DNA from 3 places in the Methylobacterium sp. NPDC080182 genome. Region 2 is predicted to be linked to each of the others. Evidence: predicted binding sites of a transcription regulator. Region 2 holds the regulator's gene; each other region holds the start of a gene.
The links. Region 2 encodes LexA, which represses DNA repair genes until DNA is damaged. Its sites were predicted from a motif close to TGTTCNNNNTGTGTTCNG; they were not measured.

Region 1: the regulator LexA is predicted to act here: its motif matches at 3,334-3,351, upstream of ACQKQD_RS30615 (DUF3072 domain-containing protein).
Region 3: the regulator LexA is predicted to act here: its motif matches at 1,874-1,891, upstream of uvrA (excinuclease ABC subunit UvrA).

Annotation. Positions count from the first base shown of each region.
Region 1 covers NZ_JBNNWO010000027.1:34,645-41,785, forward strand. Annotated here, with positions in the region: gene ACQKQD_RS30595 (helix-turn-helix transcriptional regulator) at 1-318, opposite strand, end outside; gene ACQKQD_RS30600 (lytic transglycosylase domain-containing protein) at 662-1,624, opposite strand; gene ACQKQD_RS30605 (Cof-type HAD-IIB family hydrolase) at 1,793-2,614, opposite strand; gene ACQKQD_RS30610 (gluconokinase) at 2,619-3,185, opposite strand; gene ACQKQD_RS30615 (DUF3072 domain-containing protein) at 3,360-3,656, shown strand; gene ACQKQD_RS30620 (hypothetical protein) at 3,838-4,086, shown strand; gene ACQKQD_RS30625 (polysaccharide biosynthesis/export family protein) at 4,348-5,517, shown strand; gene ACQKQD_RS30630 (branched-chain amino acid ABC transporter substrate-binding protein) at 5,668-6,804, shown strand; gene ACQKQD_RS30635 (tyrosine phosphatase family protein) at 6,829-7,141, opposite strand, start outside.
Region 2 covers NZ_JBNNWO010000003.1:300,337-307,477, forward strand. Annotated here, with positions in the region: gene ACQKQD_RS07470 (ComEC/Rec2 family competence protein) at 1-1,136, shown strand, start outside; gene lexA (transcriptional repressor LexA) at 1,130-1,858, opposite strand; gene ACQKQD_RS07480 (hypothetical protein) at 2,110-2,559, shown strand; gene ACQKQD_RS07485 (hypothetical protein) at 2,578-2,793, opposite strand; gene fae (formaldehyde-activating enzyme) at 3,114-3,653, shown strand; gene ACQKQD_RS07495 (Uma2 family endonuclease) at 3,800-4,426, opposite strand; gene ACQKQD_RS07500 (hypothetical protein) at 4,492-4,956, opposite strand; gene ACQKQD_RS07505 (error-prone DNA polymerase) at 5,024-7,141, opposite strand, start outside.
Region 3 covers NZ_JBNNWO010000023.1:50,624-57,764, reverse strand. Annotated here, with positions in the region: gene uvrA (excinuclease ABC subunit UvrA) at 1-1,726, opposite strand, end outside; gene ACQKQD_RS29400 (MFS transporter) at 2,208-3,386, shown strand; gene ACQKQD_RS29395 (cupin domain-containing protein) at 3,391-3,816, opposite strand; gene ACQKQD_RS29390 (zinc-binding alcohol dehydrogenase family protein) at 3,827-4,846, opposite strand; gene ACQKQD_RS29385 (winged helix-turn-helix transcriptional regulator) at 4,956-5,315, shown strand; gene ACQKQD_RS29380 (methyl-accepting chemotaxis protein) at 5,418-7,141, shown strand, end outside.

The sequences.
Region 1 (7,141 bases), on a different contig from region 2:
GCCGGACAGGGCCTCCTTGGCGGCGACGATCTGGGCCGGGCTCGCCTGGGCGAGGAGGTCGCGCACCACGGGCCAGTCGGGCAGCGCGTCGTTGCCGGTGATCAGGTCGTCCAGCCGCACACCCATGGCGTTCGCCACCCGCCGCAGCAGGATGATCGAGACGTTGCCCTGGCCGCCCTCTAGCTGCGCGATGTAGCGCTCGGACAGGCCCGAGGTCTGCGATAGAACCTTGCGCGACAGCCCGCGCACGGTGCGCGCGTGCCTGACGCGTCGCCCGAGGTCCGTGAGAAAGAGAGATTCCTGTTCCACGCCGGTCATGGCGCCGTCCGCTTTCCTGCCAGCTCGAAAGCAGAGTCCGTGCCCTGCATGCCTGCCGCTTCGAGATCCATTGCGCTATGGCGTTCCGCCAGACAGGAAGCTGCCTGAGAACGTGCGCGTGTAGACCGGCGTTTCCTGCCCTGAGATCCGTCGTGCGCCACCCGCGTACGGCCGCTATCTCGCGGCGCCGGTCCGTACCGTAACGATCCAACCACGTTGCTGGCGTGGCGCCTATGTGTTGCGGATCGACCCGATGGTCAAGCCTTGGGCATGATCCTTGTGTGGGCAGAAGGCCCGGCCGGGCGGGCGATCGGCGGTCTGCACCCGCGCCGGAGAGGGCGCGCTACTCGACCGGCAGGGCCGTGGCCTCGCGCACCGGCGCGGCGGCCGGAGCGCGCCGCGGCGTCGCGGCGGCGAGCATCTGGAGCGACGGACGGCGCGGCGGCAGCGGCACCTCGACCGCCTCGACTGCCGCCTCGGTGGCCGGTGCCGAAGCGGCCGCGGGGGTCATCGGGGTGGCGGCCGCCGCGGGCTGCGGCGAGAGCCGGAGTTCCGCTATCTGCGCCGGCGAGGCCTCCGCGCTCCCGAGTGCGGTGGGTCGGCGCGGCGGCAGCGGCACCTCCACGGCGGGAACCGAGGCGGCCTGCGGGGCGGCCGGGGTCGCGCCTGCGGCCGGGTCGATGGAGAGGCTGGCGAGTTCGACCGCGGCGCCGGCCAGGGCGGCGGGCCGACGCGGCGGCAGCGGCACCTCGACGGTCTCGGTCGGAACCTCCGCCACGGCGGCGGCCGTCGGCGCGTAGGCCAGGGCGGCCGCGGGGTTGGGTTTGGAGTCGGCGACGCCGCCGCCGAACAGGCTCGCGAGGGCGCTGGCCGACGCCGCCACGGGGGCGACCACCGAGGCGACCTCGGTGGAGATGCCCTGGCGCTTGGCGGCGTAGTAGTAGCCGCGGTTGTAGTACTGGTAGGCCTGGGCGACGTTGCCCTTGGCCGTGCGGTAGGCGCCCGCCAGATAGGCCACGCCATAGCGCAGGTTGGTCTCCGGATCGTACAGGCCGGCGGCGTCGCCGGTGTAGCCCATGCCGCGCGCGGTCGCGTGCTTGATCTGCATGAGACCCAGGGCGCTGCCGCCCTTCGCCCGCGGATTGTAGTTGCTCTCGCGCTTGACCACGGCGTGCACGAAGCTCGCCGGAACGCCGTTCGCCTTCGCCTGCTGCTCGATCAACGCGTCGATATTGTCGCGCGCGCCCTGCCCGAAGGCGGCGGCGGGCGCGACCGCGAGGACGGCGGCCAGGATGAGGCGATGCATTCCGAGACCCGGTGCTGCTTGTTCTGTAGTCAAGCTAGGTCACGGGGAAATGAGGCCGGAAAGCGGCCCCCGTTCGGCAGCCTGTGGGCGGCCGGGGCGACGGGCGTGCTTGTGATCCGCGCGCCACAGGGCGGCGCGCGGACGCGGTCGGCCGGTCTGGGGAGCCGGTCAGGGAAGGATGAAGCGCTCGACCGCGCGGGCGAACCCGTCGGCGTCGTTGCTGTCCGTGACCGCGCTGGCCGCCGCCTGGACGCTCGCCTCGGCATTGCCCATCGCCACGGAGTAGCCGCTCTGCGCGAACATCGGGCGATCGTTCCCGGCATCGCCGAACGTGGCGATCCGCTCGCGCGGGATGGCGAGATGCGCGCTCATCCAGGCGACGAAGCGACCCTTGTCGAGATCGGGCGGCGTCACGTCGAGATAGTACTTCTGCGAGCGGTGGACGGTGGCCCGGCCGGCCAGCGCCGCCGCGATTCGCGTCTCGCAGGCCGCGAGATGGGCGTGGTCGCGGCTGACGCCGACGATCTTGGCGGCCGTACCCATGAGCGTTCCGAGATCCGGCACGACCCGGGGCTCCGCGTCGATCGTGCGGCGCTCCAGGTCGGTGTAGGGACCGTCCGGGTCGCGCAGGCACCACGCGCCGTCGGCGAAGACCCAGACGTCCAGCCCCTCGGCCAGGAGCCGGTCGAGGGCCGCCCGGGCCGCCGGCTCCGGGATGGTCCGCTCCTCGATGATCGACAGGTCCGGCCGGACGACGCTCGCGCCGTTGAAGGCCCCCATCGGCAGGTCGAGGCCGAGCTCCGCCACGAGGCTCCGCAGCCCGATCGGCGGCCGCGCCGAGGCGATGCTGAAGCCGATCCCGGCCGCGCGCAGGCGGCGGACGGCCGCCACCGTCGCTGCCGTCAGGCGCTTGTCCCCGGTGACCAGGGTGCCGTCGACGTCCGAGATCACCAGGGCGATCCCCGCGGCCTTGCCGGTTCCTGCAGTCATCGCGTCACTCTCCACCCGGATCCCGGCGCGCCGCGGTGGCGAGTTCCGCCACGACCCGGTCGGCAATCGCCTCGGGCGGCTCGAGGATCCCGACGGTGATCGGGTGCTCGTCGGGGCCCGGGACCTCGAGGGTCGCGAACTGGCTGTCCAGGAGATGCGGCGACATGAAGTGACCCTGGCGTTCCGCGAGACGCCGCGCGATCAGAGCCTTGTCGCCGTCGAGGTAGACGATGCGGACCCGCCGGCTGCCCCGGGTGAGGACGTCCCGGTACGCGCGCCGGAGCGCCGAGCAGACCACCACGCCGGACTCGCCGGCGTCGAGGCGCTGCTGGATCCAAGTCGCGATCCGGGCTAGCCACGGCGCGCGGTCCGCGTCGTCGAGGGCGTGGCCCGCGTGCATCTTCGCCACGTGCTCCGGCGCGTGGAAGCTGTCGCCGTCCACGAAGATCCAGCCGAGCTTCTCGGCGATCAGCGCCGCCACGGTGCTCTTCCCGGACCCCGAGACGCCCATGACCACGAGCACCTGAGCGGCCGTCCCGGCATCGAATGGCGAGTCTGATTGGGACGTCATCCGGACCACCGTGGCTCCGAGGCGCGCCGGGGCGCCGCGCGTCACGATCATGCGGAGCGCGCGCGCGGAAGGGAAGATCGCCGCGCCCGACGTTGCCGCCGTGTCGGCAGGAACCGTCGCGGCGCGGGCCGCGTTGACGACCCAGAACGCGAACATTTAGGGAACATGAGTCGCATGGCTGCCACCACCGCGAAGGCGACGTCGAAGGCCGATCGGGATTCCGGAGCGCGCCAGGATGCGCACCAGAACGCGCCGGAGAACCCCAAGACCGACCCGAAGGACGTGTCGAACCAGATCAAGGATCCGGACCAGTGGACCACCGGCGGCGAGCCGATGACCGGCGCGCAGGCCTCCTACCTGAAGACGCTCTCCGAGGAGGCGAAGGAGCCGAAGGCGTTCGATCCCGACCTCGACAAGGCCGAGGCCTCCAAGCGGATCGACGACCTGCGCCACAAGGCCGGCCACGCCTGAGCCGTCGCGGGCGCGCCCTCGCCGGGCGCGCCCGCCGCGCGGCGCGGTGCATATCCCGCCCGGAATCAGCCCGATGCCCTGTTTCAGACACTTCGTTAAGCCGGCGGCAAGCGCGGGCCGGTAACAGCCTTCCGAGCGCGTGAGGCCACGCGGACGGCGGGACGGGAAGGCGCGTTCGACTATGGATGAGCCGGGCGGCGACGGGGCGGGGCGGCGCGCGGTGCGATCCCGGGCGGCGGCCGCCCTGACGGATCGGATCCCTGTCGCGGCCGCGCGCTTCGCCCGCGACGTCCGCGGATCCACCGCGACCGAGTACGCCCTGCTCGGGGGCCTGATCTTCCTCGTCGCGGTCGGCAGCATCCGCTACTACGTGTCCCGCGTCAGCGCCGTCTACGGCGACATCACCGCGGCGGTGACCCAGGGTCAGTGAGCGGATCGCGCCGGGGCCGTGCGGCCCTGGAGTCGATGGGGCGACCCGTTACCGTCGACAGCGCCCGGATTTGTGTCCCGATATTTCAGCAGCGCGCGCTGCGCCCGGCATTCGTCGTCCCTGTGCCCCGAAAAAGCTGTGCTTAACGAGGATGACTTAGCAGTCTCGGTCGTGGCGGGCGGAGTGTGGCTCACCCGCTACGGACACCTGGGCCGCTATGGGCTAGGCACGGGCTCGGCAATACCGATGGGCAACATCTGGATGCGCAAACTTCCCCTCGTCCTGCTCGCCGTCACGGCGATGTCGGGCTGCACGTACCTGCCCGCGGCGGGTCCGACGGCGAGCGCGATCCAGGCCGGGGCCGAGGTCGCCACGGCCGACGGCGGGATCCTTGCCCGCTACGAGATCATCGACGTCACCCCCTCCGTGGTCGAGGCCCTGCGCGGCCGCCCCCTCGACAGCCTGCTCGCCTCCTTCGGCGACCATCGCCCCTCCTCCGAGCCGGTGATCGGCATCGGCGACATGGTCTCGGTCTCCGTCTGGGAAGCCGGATCCGGCGGCCTGTTCTCCGGACCCCTCGTCGCCGACCGCTTCTCCGCCGGATCCAAGTCCGCCCTCATCCCCGAGCAGCCCGTCGGGCGCGACGGCGCCATCTCGGTGCCCTATGCCGGCCGCATCAAGGTCGCCGGCCGCCGCACCCAGGACGTCCAGGCGCTCATCGAGAACGAGCTCGCCGGCAAGGCCATCCAGCCCCAGGTGCTGGTCTCGGTCACCCGCCCGATCTCCCAGGCCGTCACCGTCACCGGCGAGGGCGCCGCCGGCGCCCGCCTGCCGCTCTCGGGCCACGGCGACCGCATCCTCGACGTCATCGCCGCCGCCGGCGGCAACCGCGCGCCGGTCAACGAGACCTTCGTGCGGCTCTCGCGCGGGCCGGTGACCGCGACCGTGCCGCTGACCACGGTGGTGTCGAACCCCAGGGAGAACATCTACCTGCGGCCCAACGACGTGCTGACGCTGGTGCGCGACCCGCAGACCTTCATCGCGGTGGGCGCGCTGGGCAACAGCACCGAGCTGCCGTTCCAGGCCGACGGCATCACGCTGGCGCAGGCGCTGGCCAAGGCGCGCGGCCTGTCGGACTTCGCCGCCGACCCGGCCGGGACGTTCATCTTCCGGTTCGAGCCGGCCAGCGTCGTGCGCCGGCTCAGCCCCGGCTCGAAGCTTCTGGGCACGCCTCTGGTGCCGGTGGTCTACCGGATCGACATGCGCGACCCCAACAGCCTGTTCGTGTCCCAGGCGTTCCGGATGCGCAACCGCGACCTGATCTACGTGTCGAACGCCCCCTTCACCGAGGTCCAGAAGGTCCTCACCGCCTTCAACGGCGTCACCGGACCGGTCGCATCCGCCGCGACGGCCTACGCCTACGCCAAGTAGGGACCAAGTCGTCGACAGGACCGCCGCGGAAAAAAATCGCGTTTCGCCGCGTCCTCGCGTATGGGCACTGGGTGCGGGGCGGGATCGAGGCTACGGAGCCGCATCCGCCGTCGCGCCGACGTGTCGCGCAAGGATGCCCAGAAGAGCCCGATGAAGATCGGACGTTTCGTCCCCGCCCACGGGCCGCTCCGGCCCGCGCTGATCGCCCTGAGCCTGTGTCTCGCGCTCCTGCCCGCCACCCAAGCGGTGGCCGACGTGGTGGTCGGCGTCGCGGTTCCGCGGTCTGGTCCCTACGTGGCGGTCGGCGAGCAGGTTCTGCGCGGCGTCGAGGCCGCCGCCCGGGACGCCAACGCCATGGGTGGCCTCGACGGCCAGCCCGTGACCCTCGACGTGCAGGACGATGCCTGCGACTCGAACACCGCCATGGCGGTGGCCAACCACTTCGTCCGGTCGAACGTCCGTCTCGTCGTCGGCCATGTCTGCTCCAACGCCTCCATCGCGGCCTCCGACATCTACGCCCAGAACGGGGTGGTGATGATCACCGCGGCCTCGGTGGCGGCCCGGCTCACCGACCGAGGGCTGCCGAACATCTTCCGGGTCTGCGGCCGCGACGACGACCAGGCGCGCCTGTCCGCCGCCGTGCTGGCCGAGCGGTTCCGCGACCGGAAGATCGCGCTGATCCAGGACCAGACGCCGGCGGCGCGCAGCCTCGCCGCCGCCACCAAGGACAACCTCAACCGCATCGGCGTGAACGAGGCGCTGTTCCTGTCGTTCTCGCCGAGCGACGCCGACGACGCCGCCCTGGTCGACCGCCTCAAGGGCGCGGGGATCGAGGTCGTCTACTACGGCGGCGACGCCGCCGAGATGGGCCGCCTCGTGAAGATCGCGGCGGACCGGGGCTTCCGGCCGCAATGGTTCGGTACCTCGGCCATCGCCACGCCGGACTTCGCCAAGATCGCCGGATCGGCCAGCAACGGCGTGCTGATGACCTTCTACCTCGACCCGAGCCGGCAGCCCGCCGCCGCGGCCGTCGTGAAGGCCTTCAAGGCCGAGGGCGTCGATCCCACGGGCTCGACGATCTACGGGTACGCAGCCATGCAGGCGCTGGTGGCGGCCGGCAACTTCGCCCACTCCACCGAGCCGAGGCCGATCGCGCAGGCCCTGCACACCGAGCGCTTCGATCTCGTGCTCGGCACCGTCGGCTTCGATGCCAAGGGCGACGTCACCGCCCAGGGCTACGTGCTCTACGTGTGGAAGGACGGGAGCTTCACGCCGGCCGGCAAGTGAGGGGCGGACCCCGCACAGACAACCTCACAAGGTCTCTGCGGCCTCGACCTCCGCGCCGCGGCCGAGGCCGCGCAGCAGCTCTGCCAGATGCGGGCGGACCCGCAATTGCAGGGCGTGCAGCCGCCGCACCGCCGCGCTGAGTTCCCCGTCCCGCCCGAGCATCACGTCGGCGTAGCCGATCATGCGCGCGTTCGGCCAAGCCGGCTCGCGCAGGGCGTGGAGCCGCTCCACCAGGGCGGCGGCGGACGCGTCCGGCTCGGCCTGCGCGAACAGGGTCAGCAGCGCCGCCGTGGAGCGCGACAGGCCGTAATGGCAGTGGACCAGGAGATGGCCGGCC
Region 2 (7,141 bases):
AGGGCCTGCTCGGCCCGAGCTTCCAGATGTCCTTCGGCGCCGTGGCCGGGCTGATCGCCTGCGCGCGGCTGATCGACGGGCGGCTGCTCGTGCGCCCGGGGGCCGGGCGGATCGGGCGGCTCGTCGGGACCGGCCTGTCGGCGATCACCGGGACCCTGGCCACGACCCTGGTGGCACAGGTCGCGACGGCCCCCTTCGCCACCTACCACTTCCAGACGGTCCAGCCCTTCGGCCTCGTCGGCAACGCCCTGACCCTGCCGCTCGTCTCCCTGGTGGTGATGCCCGCCGCGGTGATCGGCTGCCTCGCCTATCCCTTCGCCCTCGACCGGCCGGTCTGGTGGCTGATGGGGCAGGCGGTGGCCGGGATGCTGGCGATCTCGGACTGGATCGCCGGGTTCGAGCGGGCGGTCCTGGTGCTGCCGGCCTTCGGCGCCGGGGCGCTGGCCCTGCTGACCGCCGGCCTACTGCTGGGGACGCTGCCGGCCTCGCGCCTGCGCTGGCTCGCCGTGCCGCCGGTCCTGCTCGGGCTCGTCCTCGCGGCCCGGCCCGACCACTACGACCTCTACGTCGACCGGCAGGGCGCGGGGGCCGCGGTGCGGGGCCCGGACGGGCGGCTCGCGGCCCTCGGCAGCCCTTCGGGCTTCGTCCTCGAGCAGTGGCTGAAGGCGGACGGCGACGGGCGGCGGCCCGCGGCGCTGATCGTCCGGTCGGGCAGCGGGCGCTGCGACCGGCTCGGCTGCACCGCCCGGCTGCCGGACGGGCGGGCGGTCGCCCTGGTCCGGGACCGGCGGGCCTTCCCGGAGGATTGCGCCCGCGCCGCGGTGCTGATCACGGGCCTCGCGGCGCCGCCCACCTGCACGGGGCCGCTGGTGATCGACCGGCGCGTCCTCGCCGCCCGCGGGGCCGTGGCCCTCCGGACCGACGGCGACGGCTTCGCCGCGCGCTACGCCCGGGACGACGGCCGCGCCGTGCCCTGGCAGCCAGCCGCCGGGCGCGGGCCGGGACCGCCGCGGCCGGTCACCGCAGAGCCGGGCGACCGCCCCGCGGAGGACGGGGTCGCCGCGACGCCGGAGGCCGACGCCGCGCCGGGCGGAGACCTCGCCCCCGGCGACGCGCCGGCCGAGCCGCTTCAGTAGCGGCGGACGAGGCTCACGAGGCGGCCCTGGATCCGGACCCGGTCGGGCCCGAGCACGCGGGTCTCGTAGGCCGGGTTGGCGGCCTCGAGGGCGATCGACGAGCCGCGGCGGCGCAGGCGCTTGAGCGTGGCCTCCTCGTCGTCGATCAGCGCCACGATGATGTCGCCGGTATTGGCCGTCTCCTGCTTGCGGATGACCACGAGGTCGCCGTCCAGGATGCCCGCCTCGACCATCGAGTCGCCGCGCACCTCGAGGGCGTAGTGCTCGCCGCCGGCCACGAAGTCCGGCGACAGGGTGATGGCGTGGCTCTGGTTCTGGATCGCCGAGACGGGCGTACCGGCCGCGATCCGGCCCATGACCGGGATCGAGATGGCGCGGCCGGACTCGTCGATCATCCGCGTGCTCGCCGGGGCCGACGGCTGCTTGGACTTACCGCCCTCGACCACGCTCGGCGTGAAGCGGCGCGGCTCGGCGGGGGCCTGAGCCGCCGGAGCGGCCTGGGTCAGGCTCTCGGGGATCCGGATCACCTCGATGGCGCGCGCCCGATTCGGGAGGCGCCGGAGGAAGCCGCGCTCCTCGAGCGCCGTGATCAGCCGGTGGATGCCGGATTTCGACTTGAGATCGAGGGCATCTTTCATCTCGTCGAACGACGGCGGGACACCGCATTCCTGCATCCGGCTCTGGATGAATCGCAGGAGGTCCAGCTGCTTGCGCGTGAGCATCGACGGGGGACTCGCGGCTTGGCGGACCGCCACGTGACGGTCTCCGAAACAAATCACGAACAGGTTAAACGTTCCGCAAGTGTTCCGCAAGAGCGGCACCGCTCGGCCCGGCGCGCCGCGGGCGCGCCCGCGGGAGTAAGGTCGAGAAACGCATTGACGGCGCAAGCGGAGCCGTTTCAATGCATCGCGGCGCCCCGCCGGGAAGGCGGCGGATCCGGGGTGCGGGCTGGGACCCTCTTGGAATGACGAGGATGCGACGACCCGCAGCTCTGCTGCCCCTCGGCCTCGCCGCCCTCGGCCTCGCCGGCTGCACCACCGGATTCTCCTACATCTCGCGGAACTACGTGGCGCTCACTCCCCAGGTCGTCACGATCGGCTGCAAGGAGCCCTACGAGGTCTACGACAACCGGCAGCTGCGCCGGATGCTGATCGTGTCCAACGCACTGCGCGAGTATACCGGCTGCAACCTGAGCGAGGTCCGGATCGATCCGGAGCCGGGCGCCACCCGGGTGAAGCGCTTCCGCACCGCCGCCCGGGCCTATCTCGACGAGACCGTGCGCGAGGATTGCCGGATCACCGGCGAGACCGTGTTCGATCCGCTGAAGACCGAGTTCGCCTACGCCTGCGACGCGCCGATCGAGAAGCGCGGCACCGTGGTCCCCCGCCTGCCGGGCCGCAATCCGGGCCTCGGCGTGCGCTGACCGGCCGGCGGCGCGTCCTCAGGCGCCCGGCTTCGGGAAGGTCCGCTCCGCGGCGTCGCCGGCGGCGGCCAGCAGGGCGCGGGCGAAGGCCCGGGCCTCCGTCCGGTCGAGCACGATCGCGGCGGTGACCGGCGCACCGCCGAGGTCGGCGATGGCGAGTTCCAGGCGCACCCCGTCGGGCACGGCGCTCGCCTGAAGGCTCCAGCCGGAGCCCCGGTCCGTGCTCTCCGCCATCGTGTTCCTCCCGCATGCCCGGCACGGCGCCGCGCGCCCACCGGAACGGCCAGGCCCGGGACCGCTCCCGGAGCCACGCTCCGGTCTTCCCTGCCTCGCCTGTCCGCGTTCCTCAAGGCCACAGGCCGCGCAGGGGTGAAGATGCGCGCCGTCGCGGATGCCGGCGGCCGCATCGCGGCGACACGGGGCGGCACGGGGCTGCGCCCGCGCCGCGGCGCGGGCGAGGGCAGGGGCGGCCGGGATGGGGGCCGGCTTCGGGGCGATTGACGCGAGGCCGCCGATGATGTCTCCCGCGGGCTCCGATCAGGTGGAGTTCGAACATGCAAGAGATCTGGTTCCGCACGGGCGAGGCCACGGTGCTGGCGGCCGAGGGCCAGTACACCGACGCCATGCCGGAGGTGCTGATCGGCTCGGTGCGCGGCCCGGTCGGTCAGGCCTTCGCGTCGATGATGGGGCAGGTCCAGGGCCACACGCGGATGTTCGTGGTGCGCGACCTCAACCAGCTCGTGCGCCCGGCCACGATGATGACCACCAAGGTCACGATCCACACGGCCGAGTATGCCGAGCTCCTCGGCGGCGTGGTCCAGGCCGCCACCGGCGACGCGATCGTGGACTGCATCATCGAGGGCATCCTGCCGAAGGACGGGCTCGACGAGCTGTGCATGATCATCATGATCTGGCTCGATCAGCGCTGCGCCGAGGACGACAACCTCGACCAGAAGGACCTCTACCGGACCAACTACGAGGCCACGAAACTCGCCATCGCCCGCGCCCTCAAGGGCGAGCCCACGGTCGACGAGCTGATCGCCAACCGGAAGACCGTGAAGCACTACGCGCTCGACGGCGTGATCGAATACTGAGCGGCCGCTCGGCGGGGCACGCCGCCCCGTCATCGCGCGGCGAAGCGCGTCGGGGCAGCGCGCGTTCGGTGACCGTGGCGCCGCCTGGATCGCTTCGCTGCGCTGGCAAGGAGGGGGCCAGCCCGGTTCCTTCGATGGTTTGTGGGTCAACCCGGTCCCGACGCACGCCCCACGGGCGTGCGTGCGTAGAGATCGGCCACGGCACACTCGAGGCCGAAGACGGGGAGCGCCAGACGATCATCCCCGGTGAGGCGGGTGCGGGTCCAAGTCTCACCGCTGCGCACGGAAAGAGACAGTGCGCAGCTCCTCTGCTCGATCAGAAGCACGGCCTGACAGAGCGGCAACGCCTCGTAGCCCGCGCGCTTGACGTCGATCTTCGTCCGGTGCGTACCGGGCAGCTTCCGGTGATCGCTCGGCGAGAGGATCTCGGCGGCGAGGTAACAGCCCTCGACCACGTTCTGGTCGGGCTCGATGGTCGCCGCATCGATGACCGCGACATCCGGGACGTAGGTGTGTCCCGTGAGGAACGGCCTGAGGTCGATGGCGGGATCGTGGATGGCGATCCACGACGAGCCCGACCGCTCCAGAGCCGCGTTCAGCAGGCGCTGGAAATTCACGACCACGACCTGATGGATGAGGCTCGGCCGGGCCTGCATCACGATCTGGCCCTCGATGAGCTCCCACTTCTCCTCATCGGGGCGCGTCTCGATGAAGTCCCGGAAGCCCCGATGGGGATCGGTCCTGTGGATGGGCGGGGTCTTGAGAGTCGTCATGGGCAGCCAGGGCCGAGTCGACGGAGATCGAGGATTCCGCCGACGGTTCGCCCGGTCAAGGGCGCCTAACCCGGCGGGATACGCCCCACCGAGCACAGGGTGCGCATCGTGCTGCTGCCCGGGTCGGTGTAGCAGGAGGCCGACCAGCCGTTCTGCTGGATGAACGACTTGCGCCGCTCCGCCAGCGCGGTCCGGTAGGCGCTGGCGATGATCGGCTCGACGGTCGCGGCCGGTTGGCCGACGAGGATCTCGGAGGCCACCGACAGGTCGCGGAAGAAGGTCGCCGAGGGGCTTGGCTCGGCGGAGGTCGCCTGAACGATCGGCTCGGCCCGGCAGGTGACGTCGAACTTGATCGGGCCGGCCACGCGGATGTCGATGCTCGGCCCGGCGCGCTTGCCGACCCGGCCGCCGATCGCGTCGGCGATCTGGCGGGTGAGGTCGTCGCAGCTGTCGGCCCGGGCGGCCTGCGCCAGCAGGGGCAGGGCCGCGCAGGCGGCGAGGAGGAGGCGCGGGACGGCGAAGCTCGACATCGCCGCACTCTACGCGCGGCGCGGGGCCTGTCGAGGGGCTGGTCGAGGGCCGGTCGAAGTGCCGGCCTCAGTGGAAATCCCGGCTGGGGAACACGCGCCGGTCCGGGGGCACGCCGAAATCCGTGTTCTCGGGCGGCAGCTTCATGCCGGCCTCGCGCAGGTCGCGCAGGGCGGCGGTGAGGTCGCGAAACCCCTCCGCCACGAGGTGGACCACCCCGTCCGCCCGCTGGATCCGGCCGCGCACGGCGAGGAACCGCGCCTGCATGGCGATCCGGCGGTTCGCCTCGAACACGGTCTTCCAGACGATCACGTTGGCGATACCGGTCTCGTCCTCCAGCGTCAGGAAGACCACGCCCTTGGCGGTGCCGGGCCGCTGGCGGATCAGCACGAGCCCCGCCACCGTGACCCGCGCCCCCTGGGGCAGCGCCGGATCGAGATGGGCCCGGGCCGGAATCGCGCCGATCCGGGCGAGCCGCCCCCGGAAGAACGCGACCGGGTGCCCCTGGAGCGACAGGCCGGTGGCGGCGTAATCCTCGGCCACGGCCTCGGACGGGGCCAGGGGCTGAAGGTCCACCGCCGGCTCGTGCCGGAACAGGCCGTCATCGGCGTGCCACGCGAAGAGCGGCAGGGGTGCGTCGAGAAGATGGGCGCGGCGCTCGCTCGCATCGGCCTTGGCGGCCTTGCGGGATGACGTCCCCTCCAGGGTGCGGACCATCCACAGGGCGGCGCGCCGGTCGAGGCCGAGCGAGCGGAACGCGTCCGCCTCCGCCAGCCGCTCCAGAGCGTTGCGGGGCAGGGCAAGGGACGCCTGCAGGCCCTCGATGCTGGCGTAGCCGTTGGCCCGCAGCCGCACGAGCCGGCGCATCGCGGCCTCGGGCAGGCCGCGCACGACGCGCAGACCGATCCGCACGGCGTGCAGCGCCGGATCCCCGGCCGGCTCCAGGGTGCAGTCCCAGTCGCTGGCGTTGACGCAGACGCCCCGCACCTCGACCCCGTGGGCCCGGGCGTCGCGCACCAGCTGGGCCGGCTGGTAGAAGCCCATGGGCTGGGCGTTGAGGATCGCGGCCAGGAAGACGTCGGGGTGCCGGCACTTCATCCAGGCCGAGGCGTAGACGAGGAGCGCGAAGCTCGCCGCGTGGCTCTCCGGGAAGCCGTAGGTCGAGAAGCCCCGGATCTGCGCGAAGCAGCGCTCGGCGAAGTCCTGCGGGTAGCCCCGGCGGGTCATGCCGCCCACGAACTTGTCCGCGAAGCCGCCGATCGACCCGACGTGGCGGAAGGTCGCCATCGCCCGGCGCAGCCCGTCGGCCTCGGCCGGGGTGAAGCCCGCCGCCGTGATGGCGATCTGCATGGCGTGCTCCTGGAACAGCGGCACCCCGTAGGTCTTCTGCAGGACCTCCTTCAGCTCGTCCGCCGGGCCGTGATCCGGGTGCGGGGCCGGGTACTCGACCGGGTCGATCCCGGAGCGTCGCCGCAGGTAGGGATGGACCATGTCGCCCTGGATCGGGCCGGGGCGCACGATCGCGACCTGCACCACGAGGTCGTAGAACTCCCTGGGCTTAAGGCGCGGCAGCATCGACATCTGCGCCCGGCTCTCGACCTGGAACACGCCGACGGAATCGGCCTTCGTCAGCATCGCGTAGGTCGCGGGATCGTCCTGCGGCAGGTCGGCCAGCGTCTCGTAGAAGGTGCCGTGATCCTTCTCCAGGAAATCGAGGCCGCGCTTGAGGCAGGTCAGCATGCCGAGCGCCAGCACGTCGACCTTCATCAGGCCGATCGCGTCGATGTCGTCCTTGTCCCACTCGATGAAGGTGCGGTCCGCCATGGCGCCGTTGCCCACCGGCACGGTCTCGTCGAGGCGGCCGCGGGTCAGCACGAAGCCGCCGACATGCTGCGACAGGTGGCGGGGGAAGCCGATCAGCTGGTGGGCGAGGTCGAGCGCCTGCCGGATCGCCGGGTTCTCCGGGTCGAGCCCGGCCTCGCGCACGTGCTGGTCCGGCATGCCGGTGCCCCAGGAGCCCCAGACCGTGTCGGCGATCGCCGCGGTCACGTCCTCGGTCAGGCCCAGGACCTTGCCGACCTCGCGGATCGCCATGCGGGGCCGGTAGTGGATCACCGTGGCGCAGAGGGCGGCCCGCTCCCGGCCGTAGCGGGCGTAGAGGTGCTGGATCACCTCCTCGCGGCGCTC
Region 3 (7,141 bases), on a different contig from region 2:
TCTGCGAGGCGAGGCGGATGCGCTGGCTCTCGCCGCCCGAGAGCGAGCCGGAGCCGCGGGCGAGCGTCAGGTATTCCAGGCCGACATCCACCAGGAAGCTCAGCCGGTCGCGGATCTCTTTCAGGATCCGGACCGCGATCTCGTTCTGCTTCGCGGTCAGCTTCCCGGGCAGGTCCGAGAACCACCGGTGCGCCTCGGAGACCGAGAGGGCGGTCACGTCGGCGATGTCCGCCATGGCGACCTTCACGGCCAGAGCCTCGGGCTTCAGCCGCTTGCCGCCGCAGGCGGCGCAGGGCGTCTCGCTCATGAAGCGCCCGATCTCCTCCCGCACGGCGTCCGAGTCGCTCTCCTTGTAGCGGCGCTCCAGGTTCGGGATCACGCCCTCGAAGGGCTTGTTGACCGTGTACTTGCGCAAGCCGTCGTCGTAGGCGAAGCGCACCGCCTGCTTGCCCGATCCGTAGAGCACGATGGCGCGGGCCGTCTCCGACAGGCTCTGCCAGGGGACGCCCGTCTTGAAGCCGAAATGCTCGGCGAGCGCCTCCAGCGTCTGGCCGTAATAGGGCGAGGTCGACTTCGCCCAGGGGCCGACCGCGCCGCGCTTCAGGCTTAAGCCAGGGTCGGAGATCACCAGCTCGGGATCGATCCGCATCTCGTGGCCGATGCCGCTGCAGGTCGGGCAGGCGCCGAACGGGTTGTTGAACGAGAACAGCCGCGGCTCGATCTCCGCGATGGTGAAGCCCGAGACCGGGCAGGCGAAGCGCGACGAGAAGGTGACGGTCCGCGGCGCCTCGCCCTCGGGGGCGTCGGCGAACACGATCTCGGCGACGCCGTCGGCGAGTTCCAGCGCGGTCTCGAAGGATTCGGCGAGCCGCGAGCCGATATCGGCCCGGACCACGATCCGGTCGACCACCACGTCGATGTCGTGCTTGAACTTCTTGTCGAGCTTGGGCACATCGTCGATGGCGTAGTATTCGCCGTTCACGCGCAGCCGCTGGAAGCCTTTCTTCTGATATTCGGCGATCTCCTTGCGGTACTCGCCCTTCCGCCCGCGGACCACGGGCGCGAGCAGGTAGAGCCGGGTCTTCTCCGGCAGCTCCAGCACCCGGTCGACCATCTGCTGGACGGTCTGGCTCTCGATCGGCAGGCCGGTGGCCGGCGAGTAGGGGATGCCGACCCGCGCCCAGAGCAGGCGCATGTAGTCGTAGATCTCGGTCACCGTCCCCACGGTCGAGCGGGGGTTCTTCGAGGTGGTCTTCTGCTCGATCGAGATCGCCGGCGACAGCCCGTCGATCTGGTCGACGTCGGGCTTGGACATCATCTCCAGGAACTGGCGGGCGTAGGCCGAGAGCGACTCGACGTAGCGGCGCTGCCCCTCGGCGTAGATCGTGTCGAAGGCGAGCGACGACTTGCCCGAGCCCGAGAGCCCGGTGAAGACCACGAGCTTGTCCCGCGGGATGGTCAGGTCGACGTTCTTGAGATTGTGCTCCCGGGCGCCGCGGATCGCGATGACCCGCCGGTCCTCGACGGGGGCCGGCGCGGCGTCGAACAGGGCCTCCAGCTTGGCGTCGATGGCGGCTTCGGTCCGGGCCGCGGGCGCTTCGCCCTTCGCGCGGGCCGGTTTGGGCAGGGCTGCCTTCGTCGAGGCTGCCTTGAGGGGCGTCTTGGGAGCGGCTTTGGCGGCGCCGGCGCGGCTTGCGACACGACTTCCAGCTTGGGCTTTGGCCATGAGGGCGGCGGTCTTTCGAGGCGTCGACGCGGTCAGAGTCGGATTTCGCGCGCGGGCCAGCCGCCGCACCGGCCTCATGTCGAGCCCGAGGGGGCTCACGGCAAGATGCGGCCGGCGGGACGCAGGCCCGTCATGCGCCGCCCTTGCTAGAACGAAACGCGTACGTCGGCAACCGCTCGGTGAACGCGCCGCCGTCTCCGCGGGCGCAGCGCGGCGGCCCCGATGGCGCCACACGGACGAGGCGCGCGCCGGGCTCCCTCCGCTGCGCGGGACGACGCGGTGCAGCCAACGGCCGCGATCAGAGTCCGGCGGCCCCAGGTTCGCCGTACCTTGATTCGCCAAATTTCGGGATCCGCCAAACCTCGGGATCCGCCAAACCTCGGGTTTCGCCAAACCTTGGCCCACCTTCGGTGTTGCACCGCGGGGGCTGAGATCCACGTCGCCGAATCCTGCCCTCAGATCCACATCCCGACCCGTATCGATGCCAGCGCTCGACCTGACCGCTCCGGTCGCCATCCCCGGGGCCGACGACCGGACCGCGGCCCGGCAGAGGCTGTCCACGCGGCTGCTGTTCCTGATCGTGGGCATCGCCAACGCCACCTGGGCGCCCCTGGTGCCGCTGGTGAAGGACCGCGCCGGCCTCGACGCGGCCGGGCTCGGCCTGCTGCTCCTCACCTTCGGCGTCGGCTCGCTCCTGGCGATGCCGAGCGCCGGGGCGGCGGCCGCGCGGCTGGGATACCGGCCGGTCCTGCTCGCCGGGACGCTCGCGATCGGCCTGGCCCTGCCGGTCCTGGCCCTGGCCTCCGGGCTCGTGCCGCTCACCGGGGCGCTGCTGCTGTTCGGGGCCGGGATGGGGGCGGTGGACTGCGTCATGAACCTGCAGGCCGTCGCGGTGGAGCGCGCCGCCGGGCGCCCGATGATGTCGGGCTTCCACGGTCTCTACAGCCTCGGCTGCATCCTGGGGGCGCTGCTGGCCAGCGTCCTGATGGGCACCGGCCTGGGCGCCGGCTGGAGCGTGCTGATCCTGGTCGCCGGCATCGTGGCCCTGTTCGCGGCCGCCTGGCCGGGCATCCTTCCGGCCGGCGGGACAGGGGGAAGCGGCGGGCCCGCCTTCGCGCTGCCCCGCGGCCCGGTGCTGGTGCTGGGCCTGCTCTGCTTCGTGGTGTTCCTGACCGAGGGCTCGGCCCTCGACTGGAGCGCGGTGTTCCTGATCCAGCAGCGCGGGCTCGATCCGGCCTGGGCGGCGCTCGGCTACGCTTCCTTCTCGGTCACCATGACGGCCGGCCGGCTCGGCGGGGATGCGATCGTGGCCCGCCTCGGCCGGCGGCCCGTGGTGATCCTCGGCGGCCTGCTGGCGGCGGCCGGCCTCGCGCTCTCGGTCGTCATCCCGGCCTGGGAGGCGGCGCTCGCCGGCTACGCCCTGGTCGGGGCGGGCTGCGCCAACATCGTCCCGGTCCTGTTCACGGCGGCGGGGCGCCAGACCGCGATGCCCGCGCGCGTGGCGGTGCCGGCGGTGACGACGCTGGGCTATGCCGGGGTGCTGGCGGGGCCCGCGCTGATCGGCTTCGCCGCGCAGGCGCTCGGCCTGCCCGCGTCCCTGCTGATCGTGGCGGCGCTGCTCCTCGGCGTGGCGGCGGCCGGCCGGTCCCTGCGGGTGTGACCCCTCACGCCTCGGCGTTGCGCGCCATGAAGGTGGCGGGCGTCCCGTCCTCCGGGTTCACGAAGACGATGTCGGTCGGCGCCCGCCGGGGCGTGTCGATCGACAGGAACACCACCGGGTCCCCGGGCTCGAGCGCCGGCATCGCGTGGACCGTGCCCTTCTCGAAGAACAGGAGCTGGCCCGGGCCGAACGCCGTCTCGGCGGCCGGATCGCCCAGCCAGACCCGGCCCCGGCCCGAGAGGCAGTAGAGGTACTCGTCGCAGGTGGCGTGATAGTGCGGCGGGGTCGGCCGGTAGACCCGGAACACCCGGGCGCTCGCCGCCTCCCGGTCGGTCAGGTAGGTGTCGACCAGGAGGGTCTCGGCGCTGTCGGGCAGACCCGCCGCCAGCGCCGTCACGTCGAAGAGGCCGCTCCCCGCCGCGTCCGCCATCACGCCCTCCTCAATCGGAAAACCCTTCGAGCACGATCTTCCCCCTGGCGCGCCCGCTCTCGACCAGCGCGTGGGCGCGCCGCAGGTTCGCGGCGTCGATCCGCCCGTAATGCTCCCCCAGGGTGGTGCGCAGGCGCCCGGAATCAACGAGGCGGGATATCTCGTCGAGGAGCGCACCCTGGGCGGCGATGTCGGCGGTGGCGAACATTGAGCGGGTGAACATGAACTCCCAGTGCAGCGACAGGCTCTTGCGCTTGAGGAGCCCGACGTCGAGGCGCTCCGGATCGTCGATCAGGGCGAGGCGGCCCTGCGGGGCGATCAGTTCCACGATCGCGGCGAGGTGGGCGTCGGTGTTGGTCGTGGAGAAGACGAGGCCCGGCGCGCCGATCCCCAGGGCCGCCACCTCCGCCGCCAGGGATCTGGAATGGTCGACCACGTGGTGGGCGCCGAGGTCCCGGCACCAGGCCGCCGTCTCAGGCCGCGACGCGGTGGCGATCACGGTGAGGTCGGTGAGTTCCCGGGCGAGCTGGATCGCCACCGAGCCGACGCCCCCCGCGCCGCCGACGATCAGGATCGCCGGGGCCGCGCCCGGCACCGGCTTGTCCACGTCGAGCCGGTCGAACAGGGTCTCCCAGGCGGTGATCGCGGTGAGCGGCAGGGCGGCGGCCTGCGCCCAGTCGAGGCTCTCCGGCTTGTGCCCGACGATGCGGGCATCGACGCAGTGGAACCGGGCGTTCGTCCCCGGCCGGGTGAGGTCGCCCGCGTAGAACACCGCGTCGCCCGCGGCGAAACCCTGGACCTCCGCGCCGGCGGCGACGACGGTGCCGGCCGCGTCCCAGCCGAGCACCTTGGTGCCGCCTTCCTCCGGCTCGGCCCGCCGCCGGACCTTGGTGTCGACCGGGTTCACCGAGACCGCCTCGACCTTCACCAGCAGGTCGCGCGGGCCGGGCTCGGGCTGGGGCAGGTCGAGGTCGACCAGGGCCTCGGGATCGGTGATCGGCAGGGACTTGCGGTAGCCGACGGCGCGCATGGTGATCTCCTCGGAGTGTCGCCGCAGGAGATGCCGCCCGCCTTCACAGGCCGCAAGTACGCACATAAAACGCCACTAGTGCCGGAAATGATACCGTCGGAGACAGCCCATGCCCCGCACCCGCCGCCACACGGGCGCCTGCAGCCCCGGCTGCGCCGTCGAGGCGACGCTCCGGCTCATCGACGGCAAGTGGAAGGGCGTGATCCTCTACCATCTGCTGGAGGGGACCCTGCGCTTCAACGAGATCCGGCGGCGCCTCGCCAGCGTGACCCAGCGCATGCTCACCAACCAGCTGCGCGAAATGGAATCCGACGGCCTGATCACCCGGACGGTCTACGCCGAGGTTCCTCCGAAGGTGGAATACAGCCTGACCGAGCGGGGGCGGTCCCTCGATCCGGTCATCCGCGCGCTGAAGACCTGGGGTGATCTGCACGCGGAATTGGCAGATACGACTCAAAACGCCGCCTGATTGTGCAAACCGGTGCCGAATATGGGCGCGACCACATAACCGGATCTTTATGACTTGGCCGGAAGGTGGCGCATCTCCCGCCGGACGGTTCCAGAACTTCCGATGCCGATCCTCGCCTCGCTCCGCGCCCGCATCCTGGCGGTGGCGCTCGCCCCGTGCCTCGCCTTCGCGGGGGCGGCGGGCCTCGCCGTGTCGGACCAGTGGGCGCGCCGCGCCGAGATGGGCCGGGTGGAGGGCCTGGTCGGCCTCGCCTCCCGGATCAGCGCCTTCGTGCACGAGGCTCAGCGGGAGCGCGGCGCCTCGAGCCTGTTCCTGGGCGCGAAGGGCGCGCAGTTCGGCCCGGAACTGGCGGCCCAGCGCGAACGCACCGACGCGGCCCTCGCCGGGCTTCCCGAGGCCATGAAGGCCGCGACGGGCTTCGGGCCGGTCTTCCAGGCGCGCGGTGAGGGCTTCGCGCGGGCGCTCACCGGGCTGGCCGCGCAGCGCCGGGCGGTCGACGCCCTGACGGCGGCCCCGCCGCAGGCCGTGGCCTACTACACGGGCCTGATCGGGGAGGGGCTCGGCCTGGTGCGGGCCATGGGCGGCGCGATCGACGAGGCCGGCCTCGCCGCCCGGGCGAACGCCTACGCGGCCTTCCTGGCGCTGAAGGAGGCCGCCGGCCAGGAGCGGGCCGCCGCCTCGGCGGTCTTCGCCTCCGGCACCCTCGACCTCGCGGCCGCCCGCCGCCTCGCGACCCTCGCGGCCGACCAGGCGACCTATGCCGGCCTGTTCCGGGCCGGCGCCGAAGCGGGGCAGGCGAGCCTGCTCGACGCCGCGGAGGCGACCGAGCCGTCCCGCGCGGTCGCCCGCCTGCGCGCGGGCGTGCAGGAGACGATGCCGGGGACGCCCCCGGCCTTCCGCGACGCGCCGGGGTGGTTCCGCCTCGCCACGCAGCGGATCGACGCCCTCAAGGGCGTGGAGGATCGGCTCACCGCCGACCTGGTGGCGGCCGCGGGGGCGGCGCACGCCCGCGCCGAGCGGATGCTGGCCCTCTGGGCCGCCGGCGGGCTCGCCCTGTTCGCTCTCTCGGCCGGCCTCGCGGTCTGGCTCGGCACGGCCATCGCCCGGCCGCTCTCCCGGATGGCCGGGGTGCTGACCGCGATCGGCCGGGACGCGGGCACGGCCGACCTGACCATCCCGACCGGCGGGCCGCGCGAGGTCCGGGCGATCGCCGCGGCCGCCCTGGCGTTCCGCGACAGCGTCGCCGAGCGCCGGGCGGCCCGGGCCGCGCAGGAGCGGCTCGCCGCCGAGACCGCGGCGGCCCAGCGCGCGGCCGCCCTCGGCCTCGCCGACAGCTTCGAGCGCCAGGTCGGCGGGATCGTCGAGGCCGTCTCGGCGGCGGCGGCCCAGCTGGAGGCCTCCGCGCACGGGATGGCGCGGGCCGCCCAGGACACGACCGATCTGAGTCGGGCGGTGGCGGTGTCGGCCGATTCGGCCGCCCGCTCGGCCGACACGGTGGCGGCGGCCACCGAGGAGCTCACCGCCTCGGTCCGGGAGATCGGCGTGCAGGTCGGGTCCTCGGCGGACCTCGCGGCGAACGCCACGCGGAGCGCCGACGGCATGGCCGGGGAAGTCCACCGCCTCGCCCAGGCGGCCGGCAGCATCGGGGAGATCGTCGCGATCATCTCGCAGATCGCCGGCCAGACCAACCTGCTGGCGCTCAACGCCACCATCGAGGCGGCCCGCGCCGGGGAGGCCGGCCGCGGCTTCGCGGTGGTGGCCGCCGAGGTCAAGACGCTCGCGGAGCAGACCGCCAGGGCCACCGAGGAGATCGCCGGCAAGGTCGC